DNA from 3 places in the Lysinibacillus sp. UBA5990 genome. Region 3 is predicted to be linked to each of the others. Evidence: a T-box and tRNA genes for the amino acid it is inferred to sense, from the RefSeq annotation. Region 3 holds a T-box; the other regions hold tRNA genes.
What was found. A T-box is a leader RNA that pairs with one kind of tRNA and senses whether it is charged. The one in region 3 lies ahead of argS (arginine--tRNA ligase), so its partner is inferred to be a tRNA-Arg.
Positions count from the first base shown of each region.

Region 1: it encodes a tRNA-Arg, which carries the amino acid that the T-box ahead of argS (arginine--tRNA ligase) is inferred to sense. The anticodon was not compared.
Region 2: it encodes a tRNA-Arg, which carries the amino acid that the T-box ahead of argS (arginine--tRNA ligase) is inferred to sense. The anticodon was not compared.

Region 1 is NZ_DJAY01000005.1:188,906-193,997, reverse strand. It holds gene whiA (DNA-binding protein WhiA) at 70-1,017, shown strand; gene B3D94_RS03925 (HPr family phosphocarrier protein) at 1,131-1,388, shown strand; gene clpP (ATP-dependent Clp endopeptidase proteolytic subunit ClpP) at 1,439-2,032, opposite strand; tRNA gene B3D94_RS03915 (tRNA-Arg) at 2,351-2,425, shown strand; gene B3D94_RS03910 (basic amino acid ABC transporter substrate-binding protein) at 2,924-3,718, shown strand; gene B3D94_RS03905 (amino acid ABC transporter permease) at 3,802-4,506, shown strand; gene B3D94_RS03900 (amino acid ABC transporter ATP-binding protein) at 4,503-5,092, shown strand, end outside.
Region 2 is NZ_DJAY01000011.1:241,321-246,412, reverse strand. It holds gene B3D94_RS08675 (SHOCT domain-containing protein) at 1-51, shown strand, start outside; gene B3D94_RS08670 (hypothetical protein) at 90-815, opposite strand; gene B3D94_RS08665 (DUF3139 domain-containing protein) at 913-1,239, shown strand; gene B3D94_RS23005 (peptidoglycan recognition protein family protein) at 1,377-1,958, opposite strand; gene B3D94_RS08655 (hypothetical protein) at 2,091-2,321, opposite strand; gene B3D94_RS08650 (hypothetical protein) at 2,371-2,961, opposite strand; tRNA gene B3D94_RS08645 (tRNA-Arg) at 3,295-3,368, opposite strand; gene B3D94_RS08640 (SDR family NAD(P)-dependent oxidoreductase) at 3,592-4,338, shown strand; gene B3D94_RS08635 (hypothetical protein) at 4,415-5,083, shown strand.
Region 3 is NZ_DJAY01000015.1:1,288,847-1,293,938, forward strand. It holds gene B3D94_RS19040 (hypothetical protein) at 1-19, opposite strand, end outside; gene B3D94_RS19045 (FAD-dependent oxidoreductase) at 624-2,510, shown strand; T-box leader at 2,704-2,923, shown strand; gene argS (arginine--tRNA ligase) at 2,969-4,642, shown strand; gene B3D94_RS19055 (CynX/NimT family MFS transporter) at 4,752-5,092, shown strand, end outside.

The DNA of each region.
Region 1 (5,092 bases), on a different contig from region 3:
ATAAAGTGTTTATTGTATATGGTAAGATGAACATATACATAGAAATTATGATTGAAAGGGGGGCGTGATATGTCTTTTGCTTCTGAAACAAAAAAGGAATTAACCCAAATAGAAGCGGACAATCATTGTATGAAAGCAGAAGTTTCTGCCCTAATTCGTATGAATGGTTCATTATCCTTTGCGAATAAACAACTAAGCTTGGACGTGCAAACTGAAAACGCTGCAATTGCAAGAAGACTATATACGATTATGAAAAAATTGTATCCGTACAATGTGGAATTGCTAGTTCGTAAGAAAATGCGATTGAAAAAAAATAATGTATATATTTGCCGTGTAAGAGAAGGAGCACGCGAGCTGTTAATTGATTTAGAAATCATCTCAGACGACTTTCAATTTAATCATACGATCTCAAGAAAGCTCATTAAAAGAAATGGTCAAAAAAGAGCCTATTTAAGAGGTGCATTTTTAGCAGGAGGCTCTGTCAATAACCCAGAAACGTCCGCCTACCATTTAGAAATTTATTCTTTATATAAAGAACATGGCGAGGCATTGATGGATTTAATGAATGAATTTGAACTCAATGCCAAAACAATTGAACGCAAAAAAGGCTTTGTTACTTATTTAAAAGAAGCGGAAAAAATTTCTGATTTCCTTAATATTGTAGGTGCCCATCAGGCAATGATGAAATTTGAGGATGTTCGGATATTGCGAGACATGCGCAATAGTGTCAATCGTATTGTGAACTGTGAAACGGCCAATCTAAACAAAACAATTGGAGCAGCATTACGACAGGTAGAGAATATTCGATTTATTGAAAATTCAATTGGTCTTGACCAATTACCAGAAAAGCTTCGTGAAATTGCACGATTACGAGTAGAGTATCAAGATGTTACATTAAAAGAACTTGGTGAAATGGTATCCAGTGGTACCGTCAGCAAATCAGGTGTCAACCATCGTTTAAGAAAAATAGACGAAATAGCAGATGCATTAAGACGCGGTGAAAAAATAGGTGGTTAAGTTATCATACTTTTCAGGTATGAAAGTCATGCGTAATCGCTTATTGTTCTTTTGCTAGTAAGTAAGGTAAGATAAAACTAATAGATGAACGGTAGTGAAGGGGAGTTTTGAGAATGATCGAGAGAAGAGTCCAGGTTAAATTAAAATTAGGACTACAAGCTAGACAAGCGGCACTATTTGTGCAGGAGGCCAATCGTTTCAGTGCGGATATCTTTCTAGAAAAAGATGAAAAAAAAGTGAATGCCAAATCGATAATGGGTGTCATGAGCTTAGCGGTTGCGAAAGGTACCGAAGTAACGTTAAGTAGTGAAGGCAATGATGCTGAGCAAGCGGTTACAGCATTAGCTACAATTATTGAAAATGAAGATTAACAAACAAATAAAGAAGCCTCACAGAGTAATTTCTGTGAGGCTTTTTAGTATTATTTATTATCCGTACTACGGTGCATAATGTGATCGATTAAACCATATTCTTTTGCACGTTCAGCAGTCATGAAGTTATCACGATCTGTGTCTCTTGCAATGACTTCAAGTGGTTGACCAGTGCGTTCAGATAAAATGCCGTTTAATTTTTCACGTAAGAATAAAATGCGTTTAGCAGCAATTTCAATTTCTGTCGCTTGACCTTGTGCGCCACCTAGTGGTTGGTGAATCATTACTTCTGCATTTGGTAATGCAAAACGTTTACCAGGTTCACCCGCGGCAAGTAAGAATGCTCCCATTGATGCAGCCATACCAATACAAATCGTTTGAACTTTTGGCTTAATAATTTGCATTGTGTCATAAATAGCCATACCAGCCGTAATTGATCCACCTGGCGAATTAATGTAAAGAGAAATGTCTTTGTCTGGATCTTCTGCTTGTAGGAAAAGTAGCTGTGCGACAATTGAGTTTGCCACATTGTCATCAATAGCACTTCCTAAAAGGATAATGCGGTCTTTAAGTAGACGTGAATAAATGTCATATGCACGTTCACCACGGCTTGTTTGTTCAATAACTGTAGGAATTAAATTCATGTTAAATCCTCCTTCAAAAAACTAAATTCGATTACCTTTGCTGAAATCTACATTGTTATTTCAGCTGTAACCTTATCATACACATTATAGTCAGGGAAGGTCAAATATTAACCCTGTTAAAGTGAAATTAATTAAAATAAAAAAAAATAAATTCTTTTTGCATTCTATGGTTGAATTATATGTGATACGTTTGTATAATAGGTAAGGTTATAAGTTTGAAAGTACAGGACACTATTTTGCAGGTATGCTTCAAAATGAGGATTATCTACATCATGCTTTTCGTAAGCCTAGGGTGAGTACTTTTTTTTTGTGTTTTTTGCCCTCGTGGTGTAATGGATAACACGTAAGATTCCGGTTCTTGCACTGGGGGTTCGATTCCCTCCGAGGGCGCCATTTTACTGAATATTGATATACTGTAATAGCTCAATCTCCTAATAAGTAGTTTAGCAGCCTGCTTAGTGGAGATAGAGAGGAAAAGTAATGGGAATACTGTCCTAGTTGGCATTATTCCCCTATTTATGCCTTTCAAACCTTCAAAAAAGCAACAACTCCAAATTATTTTTTAGTGAACATACTGTCCGTGAAGGCTAGTAATAGCCGAAAAAAAGAATCCTTTCTGAGGGGATTCTTTTTTTTGTTTAAATTTATCGAAATTTGGCATTGCTTCTATTGTATATATATTAGTTTTAGGTTCGTTTTATTGTTATTAATGCTTATTTTTTCTATTTAAATGAATTTACCATTAATTAATATGAAAAAATATTTAGTTTTATGCGAAAAGTTGTTGTACAAATACTATAATATTAATATAATTGACCTAATAGTCTAACATTTCCGAATTGCGAAAAATAATACGCAGAATGGAAAATTATCGAAATAGGGGGAAATGCAATGAAAAAAACAGCTTGGATGTTACTTATGATTATAGCAGCGCTAACTTTAGCACTTGCAGGATGTGGCACAAAGGACAATGCCTCTTCGGGTAGTACACCTTCAGAAGGTGGAGATGGAAAGAAAGTATATAAAGTAGGGACAGAAGCAACTTTTGCACCGTTTGAATCTGTTGACGATAAAGGGAAAATTGTGGGGATTGATGTCGATATTTTAAAAGCAATTGCTGATGAAATGGATTTCGAAGTAGAGTGGAATAATATTGGTTGGGAACCCGTTTTCCAAACAATTAAAAATGGTGAAACACATATTGGTGCCTCAGGGATTACAATTACAGATGAGCGCAAAGAATCATTTGATTTTACTGAGCCATACTATGAATCTCAATTATTAATTGTTGTGAAAGAAGATTCAAAGATTAAATCATTAGATGAATTAAAAGATAAAAAGGTGTCCGTACAAATTAATGCTACTGGTCATATGGCAGCTAAAAAGCTACAAGGTGAAGCAAGTACAAATATCATGGCTTTCGAAAGTCAGCCAATCGCAATTCAAGAGATGTTAAATGGTAATGTTGACGCAGCTATTGGAGACAATGCGGTAGTATACGAATATATTAAAGCGCATCCAGATCAAAAAATTAAAGTCATTCAAGATGACGCATTCGAAAAAGAATACTATGGCTTTATGGTTCAAAAGGGGAATAAAGAGCTATTAGATAAATTAAATGAAGGTCTGAAAAAGATTAAAGAAAACGGTAAATTAAAAGAAATTACAGGTACTGATTTCGAATAATAAAATGGTAATGCCACTCGCGAAGCAATATGCTAGCGACTCATTTAATTGATATGACTTTAAAGGGGAAATGGGGTTTTCGGATGGACATCTTTGACCTACGCTGGGACATTGTCTGGAACTACCGAGATATGTTTATACGAGGTATTGGCGTAACACTTATTTTGACACTTAGTGGTTATTTTGGCGGTATTCTTTTAGGACTGTTTTTAGGACTAGGAAAATTATCAAGTAAAAAATGGATCTATTGGCCATCAAAATTATATGTTGATTTATTCCGCGGAACACCAATGCTAGTTCAAATTTTATTAATACACTTAGCCGTTATTCCAACCATTTTTGGTCATTCTTTAGGATATATGGTTTCGGGGATTACAGCGCTTATTTTAAACTGTGCTGCTTACAACGCAGAAATTTTCCGTGCAGGTATCCAAAGTATTGCAAAGGGGCAAATGGAGGCCGCTCGTTCTCTTGGTCTTACACATAATCAAGCGATGCGTAAGGTTATTTTACCGCAGGCCTTTAGACGCATGATCCCGCCATTAGGGAATGAATTCATAGCATTATTAAAGGATTCCTCACTAGTAACAGTCATTGCTGCACCAGATATTCTATATGCTAGTAAAGTTGTTGCAGGTGCAAGCTTCCGTTTCTGGGAACCGTACATTGTTGCTGCACTATTATATTTAATATTAACTTATGGTGTAACGAAAATTGTTGCATTTATTGAGAAGCGATTTAGCAATAGTTATGTCCCTCGTAAGGCAGAAGGGCGGGAAGCAAGATGATAAAAATTGAGAACCTACACAAATATTTTGGTAAGCTAGAAGTATTAAAAGGGATCGATTATGAAATCCAAGAAAAACAAGTTGTTTGTGTTATTGGGCCTTCTGGTTCAGGGAAAAGTACTTTTTTACGTTGCATTAATATGCTAGAAGAAGTAACGGATGGTGCTATTTATATTGAAGATGTAAAGATCAATGATCCGAAAACGAATATCAATGAGATTCGTGCAGAGGTTGGAATGGTGTTTCAACAATTTAACTTATTCCCTCATATGAACGTCATCGATAATGTCACGATGGCACCAATGCAAATTCGTAAAATGAGTCGTCCAGAAGCTGAAGAGCTTGGGCATGAGCTTTTAAAAAAGGTGGGTCTCGACAGTAAAGCCTATAATTATCCTGAACAGCTATCAGGTGGACAACAGCAACGTGTAGCCATTGCACGTGCGTTAGCCATGAAGCCAAAGGCCATTTTATTTGATGAGCCTACTTCAGCTCTTGATCCAGAAATGGTAAAAGAGGTGTTAGATGTTATGAAAAATCTAGCTGCTGAAGGGATGACAATGATTGTAGTCACACATGAAATGGG
Region 2 (5,092 bases), on a different contig from region 3:
TTAACGCAAGAAGAATTTGACGCGAAGAAAAAGCAACTTTTAGGAATTTAGAAAGAGACAAGCAATTTATAAGCTTGTCTCTTTTTTAGTTATATAGTTGTAACTTGTTTTATGTCTGCTTCTTTCTTGAAGTATGATGGTAGACTATAAGGTAAAACAATCATTCCAGCTGGATTAAAGACTTGAGCAGAATAAGGACCGTTCAGATATGCTTGCCATACTATTTTTGAACAATACGTAGGATCTAATTTATGTAACGTAGTAGTTATACCATAGCTATACTTTTTACCTTTGTAATTATTACTAGCCCAGTTAGCCGCTTGAGATGCATCATATGAAGAAGCAATTCTATATACTTCCGTTTTAACGTTTCCACCCTTACCTTTGCCGTATATTGAAACCCAAGTATCTAAACTAACTACGGTAGGATATGCACCTGGTCCAGAAATGTGTAAAATTTCTGATGTGCTAATTGCAATACCTGCATGTCCAGTTAACCCAGCTGAACTAGTACCATTAGAAATTAATATATCACCAGTTTTTAACGTGTAAGCCGCTAAAGTAGATATCGTCGGTTCATCTACTCCTGATGAAAAGGCTCCACCCTCGGAAGACTCCGTATTAATTGAAACCCATAAATCATAAGAGATATCTTCTCCTAGTATCCCTTCATTGACTAATTTTTCGTAGGTTTCATAACTTAAATCTGGTGCATTAGATAATTCTTCACTTGCACTTGCTTTCTCTCCACCAAAACTAAATAGTAAAGTAAATGATAAAACAAACAGCATGAAAAACGCTAACTTCTTGAACATCGTACCATCATCCTCTTTCCATTTGTAATTAGAACTCAACATATGTTAGAATTCTAATTACATTATATACCAAAAATAACCAAAAGGTGGTGTTATTTTGAAAATAACCAAATTTTTAACAATTTTGTTTTTAATAGTAATTTTTATTATAGCTGGTTATTCTTTTGTAAAATGGAAAGAACATGAGAAAACAGTTGACGAAGTTGATAATTTCTTAGAATCGCAAAATTACACGGTAGATATTAAATCAAAGAAAGCGAAATATAACTTCAAGACAGGAGATACTTACGTAATAGTCTTTTATAAAGATCTTCCGTCAATACGTTATGAATATTACTACAATTCACATCATAAAGAGGTACGTGGATATGCAGTATCTAATGAAAACAATGTAGAAGTAACAACAGATAAATATCTTCCTTAACGAAAAAAAGAATAATGGTAGATGTCTGTCCATTATCACTTAAACCTTTTTCTATGTAATAATTCCACTATATTTGTATATTGATAGTTTATAGAATGACCAGCTCAGCATAAATTCAGCTTTGCTGGTCATTGTTGTTAAGCGCTACGTTGTGAAATGATAATTTTCAAACCTTCAAAATCACCGCTTGTCATAGTACCATTATCGAATTTCTCCAACCAAGATTTATCAATCACCTTTTTGTCTACGGCTTGTTGAATGTAATCACGTACTGCAGCTTTTGCGGTTGTGCTTGTGAATTTCATCGTATCATCATCCACTACAATTTGTTGTTCTGATTCATTTGATTCCATAGCTTTTTTAATACGGTTCAAGAAACTATTCCAACGGTCTTCTGCCAATATACGGTGCGGGCAATACTTGCCGTTCCAATCTTGGTGCTTCTTCACTCGCTCAATACCCCATCCAAACTTTTTTAAAAGCTTTGCAATGTATTGAACAGCGTTTTCCTCTGCAACCCCATAGCGTACACTACCACTTTTGCTGTAACAGATTTCAATACCAATAGAAAGACGATTACCTTTCTTTAAGGGGTTAGGATCGGAACTACCTCCACCGTCCCCACAATGCCAAGCGTTACGGTTGAATGGTATAGCTTGAATTACCTCTTTATCATCAATAGCAACGTGATAAGAAACCTGATTGTTATTGCCAATCATGTACGAAATTTCATTGGCTGCAGGTGCGTCATTGGCTGTATTGTGAAGTGATTTATTGAGGCACCATTGTGTATGGCACCTTGATTGAATACTTGCTTGCTGGCAAAAAGGTTTGTTTAAAAGTGTAAGCCATTACTGCTCACCTTCTTTTTTTGCCGCCTTTAACAAATCAAATGTACCTGGCGCTATTAAACCTGGAATAAACCCAGCCATTAACATGACATACATTGAATATTCAGCTAACGGCCATAAAACCAAACCAATAAAAATACCAATCACTACCGATGTGATTGGCATGTACTGTGTATTAAGGTTAAATGTCTTTTTTAGTACCTCTGAAACTGCTAATACAATTGCGGCCATGATTGCTGCTACAGTAAAAATGCGCCGAGTCTTGAGTCAACATTACTTTTTATATACTTGTTCCATCCGTAAAGATTATGGATTTAATTTTGTAATTAAATGTCATATTCTCAAATGGCAAATTATAAAAACGCATATCTGCATCTTTGAATTGATTTAAATCAACAGCAGTATTGAAGTTTGTAGAACCATTTGCAGGAATAACATCCCACTCGTATTTGAAATCTAATGTGTATACTAATTCACCAAACATATCATAAAAATATGTTTCTGCTAAAAATCCTTTAATGTCTTTATCTGTATGGTTAATATATTTCAAAATAAAATTTAATTCATATCCATATACATTATGATCAATACTTGGGTCTCTAGGAATAACATCTTCTAAAACCAATGTCAAAGATGTATTTAAATGATTATCTTCAGCAATTTCTTCATTATTGGAAATTTTCTCGATACTTTCAACATCTTGATTTGATGTTTCTGCTTTTTCTTTTTCCTCTTGATTTAAAGTTTCTACTTTTTCTTGTTCCTTCTCACCTGATTTATCAACACTTTCTTCTTTTTGATTACATGCTGATAAAATTAAAACATAAAATAAACTTAGTAATAAAAATAACTTTATATTACTCTTTTCCATAATAATTCCTCCAAATATGTATTAATCTATATGGTATCATAAATAGGAAATTTCACTCAATACTAAATAATCATTTTTAATGTCTTATAGTACTAATCAAATTCAAAAAATGTCATCCAAATAAATTAAAATAACTATATAAGAAGAAAATCTTACACCTATTTCGTTTATAAATATTCCTATACACATCACTATTTCCAGTGAATTGAAGATAGATCCAATCACACTAACACTTTTAATTTGGGCACCTCTTGGGCACCAAATAGTGAATTATACAATCATGAATAAAAAGAAAGAGCCTTACAGCCGTTATGGCTGTAAGGCTTTTATTGACGTCCCAGGAGGGATTCGAACCCCCGACCGACGGCTTAGAAGGCCGTTGCTCTATCCTGCTGAGCTACTGAGACATGATGTCGTTTCTTATGTATTTCATAGGAAGGACAATATTTATTATATGTATTTTATGGCGTAATGTCAACATTAATTTTACTATGTAGGCAAGGTTTCCCTCATCTATGTTTTATCCTATGTTTTAGCCATATAGATTATACCACTTTTTTGCCTTATCGATAGGTCGAACATGAAAATTTTTGTTAAAATATTGGCTAGAAATCAATGGGAGGTATGTAGATGTTTAAGGATGCTGTTGTAGTTGTTACTGGTGGTGCACAAGGAATAGGCAAAGGCATTGTGCTGGCGTATGCACGACTGGGTGCGAAGGTGGTCATTGCTGATATAAATAAGGGATTAGGTCAGCAATTAGAGAAGGATTTGCTCGATCAGGGCTTCTCTGTCATCTTTGTTCATACGGATGTGGCGAAGGAACAGGATATTGTTTCATTGATGCGACGAGCGGTAGTACAATATGGGACGATTCATATATTCATTAATAATGCTGGAAAGTTTCGACATATATCCCCTTATGATATTACGTGGGAGGAGTGGAATGATCTCTTGCAAACGAATTTAACGAGTGCCCTTTTCTGTGCAAGGGAGGCTGCGAAAGTGATGAGGCACAATGCCAAAGGTGGCTCGATTGTATGTCTAGCCTCTACACGGGCTGAAATGTCTGAGCCTTTTACTGAAGCCTATACCGCTACAAAAGGTGGGATTGTGGCATTGACTCATGCTTTAGCACGATCGTTTGGTCCTGATCAGATCACTGTGAATTGTATTTCGCCTGGGTGGATTGAGACTGGCAATTATGAGGAGCTTCGTCCGATTGACCATGCCCAGCATTTGTCTGGGAGAGTGGGTGTGCCAGAGGATATTGCTCAAGCATGTCTTTATTTAACAAATCCGTTGAATGATTTTGTTACGGGCATTAACTTAACGGTCGACGGTGGGATGACGAAGAAAATGATGTACGAGGATTGATGCTATACCTCCTCCCTTTGCCTTCTTTGCTTTCATACATAGAGCGACCCGAGAGTATGCTAGTGTAGGAAAAAGAATGAAAAGGAGTGAAGTTTTGTACCCTTATTCAAATGGGTTTTCATTAAGCCAGTCGTATCAATCACCCTCTACGCAATACACAGCACCAATTCGTCACTTTTTACGTTCTTCTGATAATCGACGCTGTATTAGTAAAGCTGAGGCGGATTATATGGCGATGAATCGGTTACTGTGGATGGAGCATGTGAATTGGACACGGATGACGATTATTAGCATCGTTTTCAATTTGCCGGATTTACCCTTTGTACAACAGCGTTTGTTACGAAATGCAACCGATTTAGGTAATTGCCTCCGTCCCTTTTATGGTGACTCTATAGCGGATCGATATGCAGCTTTAATTAAAGAGCATCTTGTTATTGCAGCTCAGTTAGTGACTGCTGCTACTAAAGGAGATACTGCAACGGCTGAGGCAAAAGAAAGAGATTGGTATCGTAATGCAGACGATATTGCACAATTTTTGCATACGATCAATCCTTATTTAAGTATAGAGGCCGTACAAAAGATGTTTTATATGCATTTGGCTTTAACAAAGAATGAAGCCGTGTCCATGATCCAAAAAGATTATCAAGCCGACGTGGACATATTTGATGACATTGAGGCGGAGGCACTTGCCATGTCAGATATGATTGCCGGCGCTATTGTCATGCAATTTTGTTATCTCTTTTAAAATAAAAAC
Region 3 (5,092 bases):
TAACTTCAAATCGATCCATACAAGCACCTCATTTATTATTTCTAAGTTCAAGTAGTTGAAAATTCTTACTTAATAAAAAACATAACATAACAAATTTTGAGTTAGAAGTGAAATGGTAAATCGATGCTGAAGGGACGGAAGAAATTAACCCATGAAAGATTATTGAAAAAAATCTTTTTTCATGTAACTTTATTTGAAGTTGATGCGTCTACATAGTAGTGTATTAACTATTTTTGAAAAAGAATAGTAAATTGACATCATTTACCACAGGGGTTTTAGTTGCTTATTGACAAAAATATAGACTAAAATGATTCTGACTGTTTTTTTATCAGGTATAATTTATCCAGATCATCTAATTATGCCCACAAGCACATCCCCGTTTTGACTGCCTAATGTAAGTGACGAAACGAACCTTGCCTGCATATCGGAAAAAAACATCCCAACTCTCTATATGATGGAATACACGTATCCTTTGCGCTAATTTTATAGGAAAAATACGGTAGTAAATGATATGCCAAACAATATTCGGCAATGAAACAAATAGGACATTCAGCTCTTTTAAGAGACGGAAATGATGATAAAATAAACATGTTATTGGAAATATTAACAATCGGAGGTATATTATGGGTAAGGGCTTATTATGGACAGCCACTTCTATCTTAGTAGTTTTACTTGGGTTTGGAAGCTACTATTTTATCAAAGAAATAACAAACTCTATGGCATACAATAAATTAGTGGATGAGTATAAAAAGCCAGTACCAATTAACAATATAGAGTCTGAATATGATGTAATTGTCATAGGTGGTGAGCCTGAAGGTGTCGCTGCTGCGGTTGCTTCAGCACGTAATGGGGCTAAAACATTATTAGTAGAAAAACGTGAAGAATTGGGTGGATTATTTACATATGGGATGTTGAATTTCCTAGATATTCCACGTGATGGTCATAATAATTCCATCAGTGAAGGTATTTTTAAAGAATGGCATGAGCTTGTTCGAGGCAATGATGCTTTTGGTATCGTCGGAGCTAAAGCAGCATTTAAAAAGCTGATTGATGAGGAACCCAATTTAACATTGTCGGTGCAAACGGAAGTTGTCAAAGCGAATCTTCAACAACACCAACTAACGTCTGTTGAGCTAAAAAATGAATACGGTACATATGTCGTAAATGGAAAATCATTCATAGATGCTACACAGGATGCGGATTTTGCTACGATGTCTAAAGTTCCTTTCTTCGTCGGTGGTGAAGATATAGGGATAAAGGATAAGCGCATGGCTGTAACATTAATGCTTCACTTGAAAAATGTTGATTGGGATCAAGTAAAAAAAGCGGCCAAGTCAGATGTATTTGGCGGGGCTAACTTGAATCATACCGTTATGTGGGGCTTTACAAAGCTTCATGATGAATATAAACCTTTACAAGAAGGTACAAGATTAAGAGGGTTAAATTTAGCGCGAGTGGATGATGAATATTTTATTAATGCCTTACAAATTTTCGGGATTGATGGCTTAAATGATCATTCGAAGCAGGCGGCCATTGCTGCAGGTAAAAAAGAAACATTGCATGTAATTAAATATTTACAGGAAAACTTCCCTGGATTTGAAAAAGCAGAAATCGTCAGCTTCCCAGAAGAGCTTTATGTACGAGAAACTAGACATATCTGGGCGGAATATCAATTACCAATGTCCGATATTTGGCAAAATCGTGATCATTGGGATAGCATTGGCATTGCCTCTTATCCGGTAGATGTGCAGGCTCAAACACCACATGATTATGGCTATGTCATTTCTGCACCGAAGCAATATGCGATTCCTTTCCGATCTCTAGTACCAAAGGATATTGATGGTTTACTTGTTGTAGGACGTTCTGCTGGTTATTCATCTTTAGCAGCGGGAAGTGCCCGAATTGTTCCGACTGGTATGGTGACTGGGGAAGCGGCAGGGACAGCGGCAGCACTGGCTCTTCAACAAGATGTTACTTTTAGAGAAATGAGCAAGGATAAAAAATTAATAGCTACGTTAAGAGAGCAATTGGATAAACAAGGTGCCTACATCAATTCATTTTCTGTGGACTATCCTTATCAGGGCGAATGGTATGATGAAGCCATTCAATCGTTAATTAACTATGGACTTGTAGTGGGTGGTTATGATAATGATTTAAAGGTCGACAGTAAGGCAACGAAAATTAAGTTTGCTAAAATGTTTAAAGAAAGTATGATTCGTGCAGGCGGAGAGAGTACAGCCAATAAAAAAGATGAGCTGGAGATTGTCATTAATAAGGTATATAGCACGGGTGATGAAGCTATTACGCGAGATGAGCTGGCGCAATATTTGGCAGATGTGCTTATCGATGAATCAACTGGAACAAGCTGGGAAAGCTTAATTGAAAAAGAAATTGTTACTGAAAAAGTAGCGAAAAAAGTGAAAGACAATAAGCAACTGAAGTTAAAAGAGATGTATGCCATCATGGCAGATGTCATTCATTATATAGAAAAAGAACGTTCCTCTAAATGAGGAGCGTTTTTTTTATGTGGATCGTTTGAATGCCGTCTGTAACTCATGAAGGTGAATGCAGATGCAATCAGTGCCAACGTTGTTGCTGACCAGGCAAGATATTCTAGACTCCCTGAAGTGATGACAATGATTATTTAATACAAAAAATGTTGACGCCAAGAGAAGACTCCTGTAAAATATGTCAAAATCATAGAAAAATTCGATGAAAAAGAGAGTAATTGATGGGACAACTGGAAAGCGAGTTAGGGATGGTGTGAGCCTAATACAGAATCCATGAATGAAGCGCACTTTGGAGAAGGTTCTCGAACTACTAGTAGAGAATAGCGGGGCGTCACCTCGTTAACAATGGAAAGTGGTCATTATAAATGGCAACTAGAGTGGTACCACGGGATTACTATGCTCTCGTCTCTAATTATAGAGGCGGGGGCTTTTTTTATTGAAAATGGAGGAGACTATATATGAATAAACAAATTGCAAACAATATTGCTGAAATTTTAAAGCATCAGCTAACAACTCAAGACGTGGAACAATTACTAGAAAAACCAAAAAATTTAGAAGTTGGCGATGTGGCATTTCCATGCTTCACCTTGGCTAAAATATGGAAGAAGCCACCTCAACAAATTGCAGCGGAAATAGCGAACCAATTGCAAAATGAGATGATCCATCAGGTGCAATCTGTTGGTGGCTATGTCAATATCTTTTTAAATCAAGAAAAAGTAACGCAACAAGTGTTGGGCCTTATTATGCAGGAACAACAAAATTTTGGTACGAATCAAACCGAAATGGGAAGCGTTGTCCTCGACTTTTCTTCGCCCAATATTGCAAAACCGTTCTCTATGGGGCATTTACGTTCAACCGTCATTGGGAATGCCTTGGCAAATATTGCCGTGAAAAATGGTTACCAGGCTATTCGTATTAATCATTTAGGGGACTGGGGCACCCAATTTGGCAAGCTTATCGTTGCATATCAAAAATGGGGTGATAAGGAAGCCATTACAGCATCCCCTATTGAGGAATTATTAAAGATCTATGTTAAATTTCATACAATGGCCGAACAAGATCCAACATTAAATGAAATGGCACGCTCCGCGTTTAAAGCATTAGAAGATGGTGATTCAGAGGCGTTAGCATTGTGGCAATGGTTCCGCGATGTATCGTTAAATGAATTTCAGACTATTTATCAGCTGCTAGGTATCAATTTTGATGAATATACAGGAGAAGCCTTTTACAATGATAAAATGACAGAGGTTGTGACAGAGCTACAAAGCAAAGGGCTTCTAATCGAATCTGATGGTGCCTTTGTAGTAGAGATGGAGGGAATGCCTCCTTGTTTAATAACAAAAACAGATGGCGCCACACTTTATGCAACTCGTGATTTAGCTGCTGCCTTTTACCGACAACAACAGTATCAACCGAACAAAGTTTTCTATGTAGTTGGCAATGAACAAACGCTCCATTTTAAACAATTATTTCAGGTGATCGAAAAAATGGGGTACGGCTGGGCAAAAGATTTACAGCATGTACCGTTTGGGATGATGCTTAAAGATGGTAAGAAAATGTCCACACGTAAAGGAAAAGTGGTGTTATTAGCTGATGTGTTAGCCGAGGCGATTGCGACAGCTAAGCGCAATATAGAAGACAAAAACCCTCATTTGCAGCAGAAAGAGCGAGTAGCACAGCAAGTAGGAGTTGGAGCGGTTATCTTTAATGACCTAAAATATCATCGTTTAAACGATATTGAATTCTCCATCGAGCAAATGATGAATTTTGAAGGGGAAACTGGGCCTTATGTACAGTATACCTATGCTCGTATTTGCTCAATCTTGGCAAAAGGCGATGTGCCCTCTCAAATGAAGACATTTGCTCCATTAGGGCAACAGGCTTGGCCAATCATTTTATTATTGGAACAATTTCCGAAAGTGGTGGACACCGCTTTTAATCAGGCAGACCCATCCGTTATTGCAAAATATGCGTTACAGCTAGCACGTTTATTAAATAAATATTATGCTCATCAAAAAATATTAGCCGATGATGCCCAGCAAGATTCACGTCTAGCGCTCTGTTATTGTGTAGCAATTGTGTTAAAAGAGTCATTAGCTTTATTGGGCATTGAGTCGCCAGAAAATATGTAGTGAACGGTCACTTAGAGCATCATTGACCATTTATTGAATACATGGTAAAAGGATAGAAGAATAAAAGAAAAACTCTTCCATTGACTGGCAGCAGAGAGGATTAAATAAAATGGATAAAAAACAATGGACCGTTTCACTGATTTTAGTCGTAATGAGTATATTTTTTGTGGCACTGAATATGAGACCCGCAGTAACGGGAATTGGGCCACTCTTTAATGTCCTCATGACAAGCTTACAGGTTTCCAATACGAGTATGAGCTTTCTCACATCCATCCCTGTTTTTTGCATGGGTTTATTTGCTCCTATTGCTGTACCATTTCAGCGTAAGCTTGGAACAAAACTAGCAATCGTGCTGTTAATGGTTATACTCATCTTCGCAAATGGGCTACGCTTTTTCGAAGAAAGCTATCTTTTATTAGTTGTTACCAGTTTTGCGGCAGGCTTGGCTAT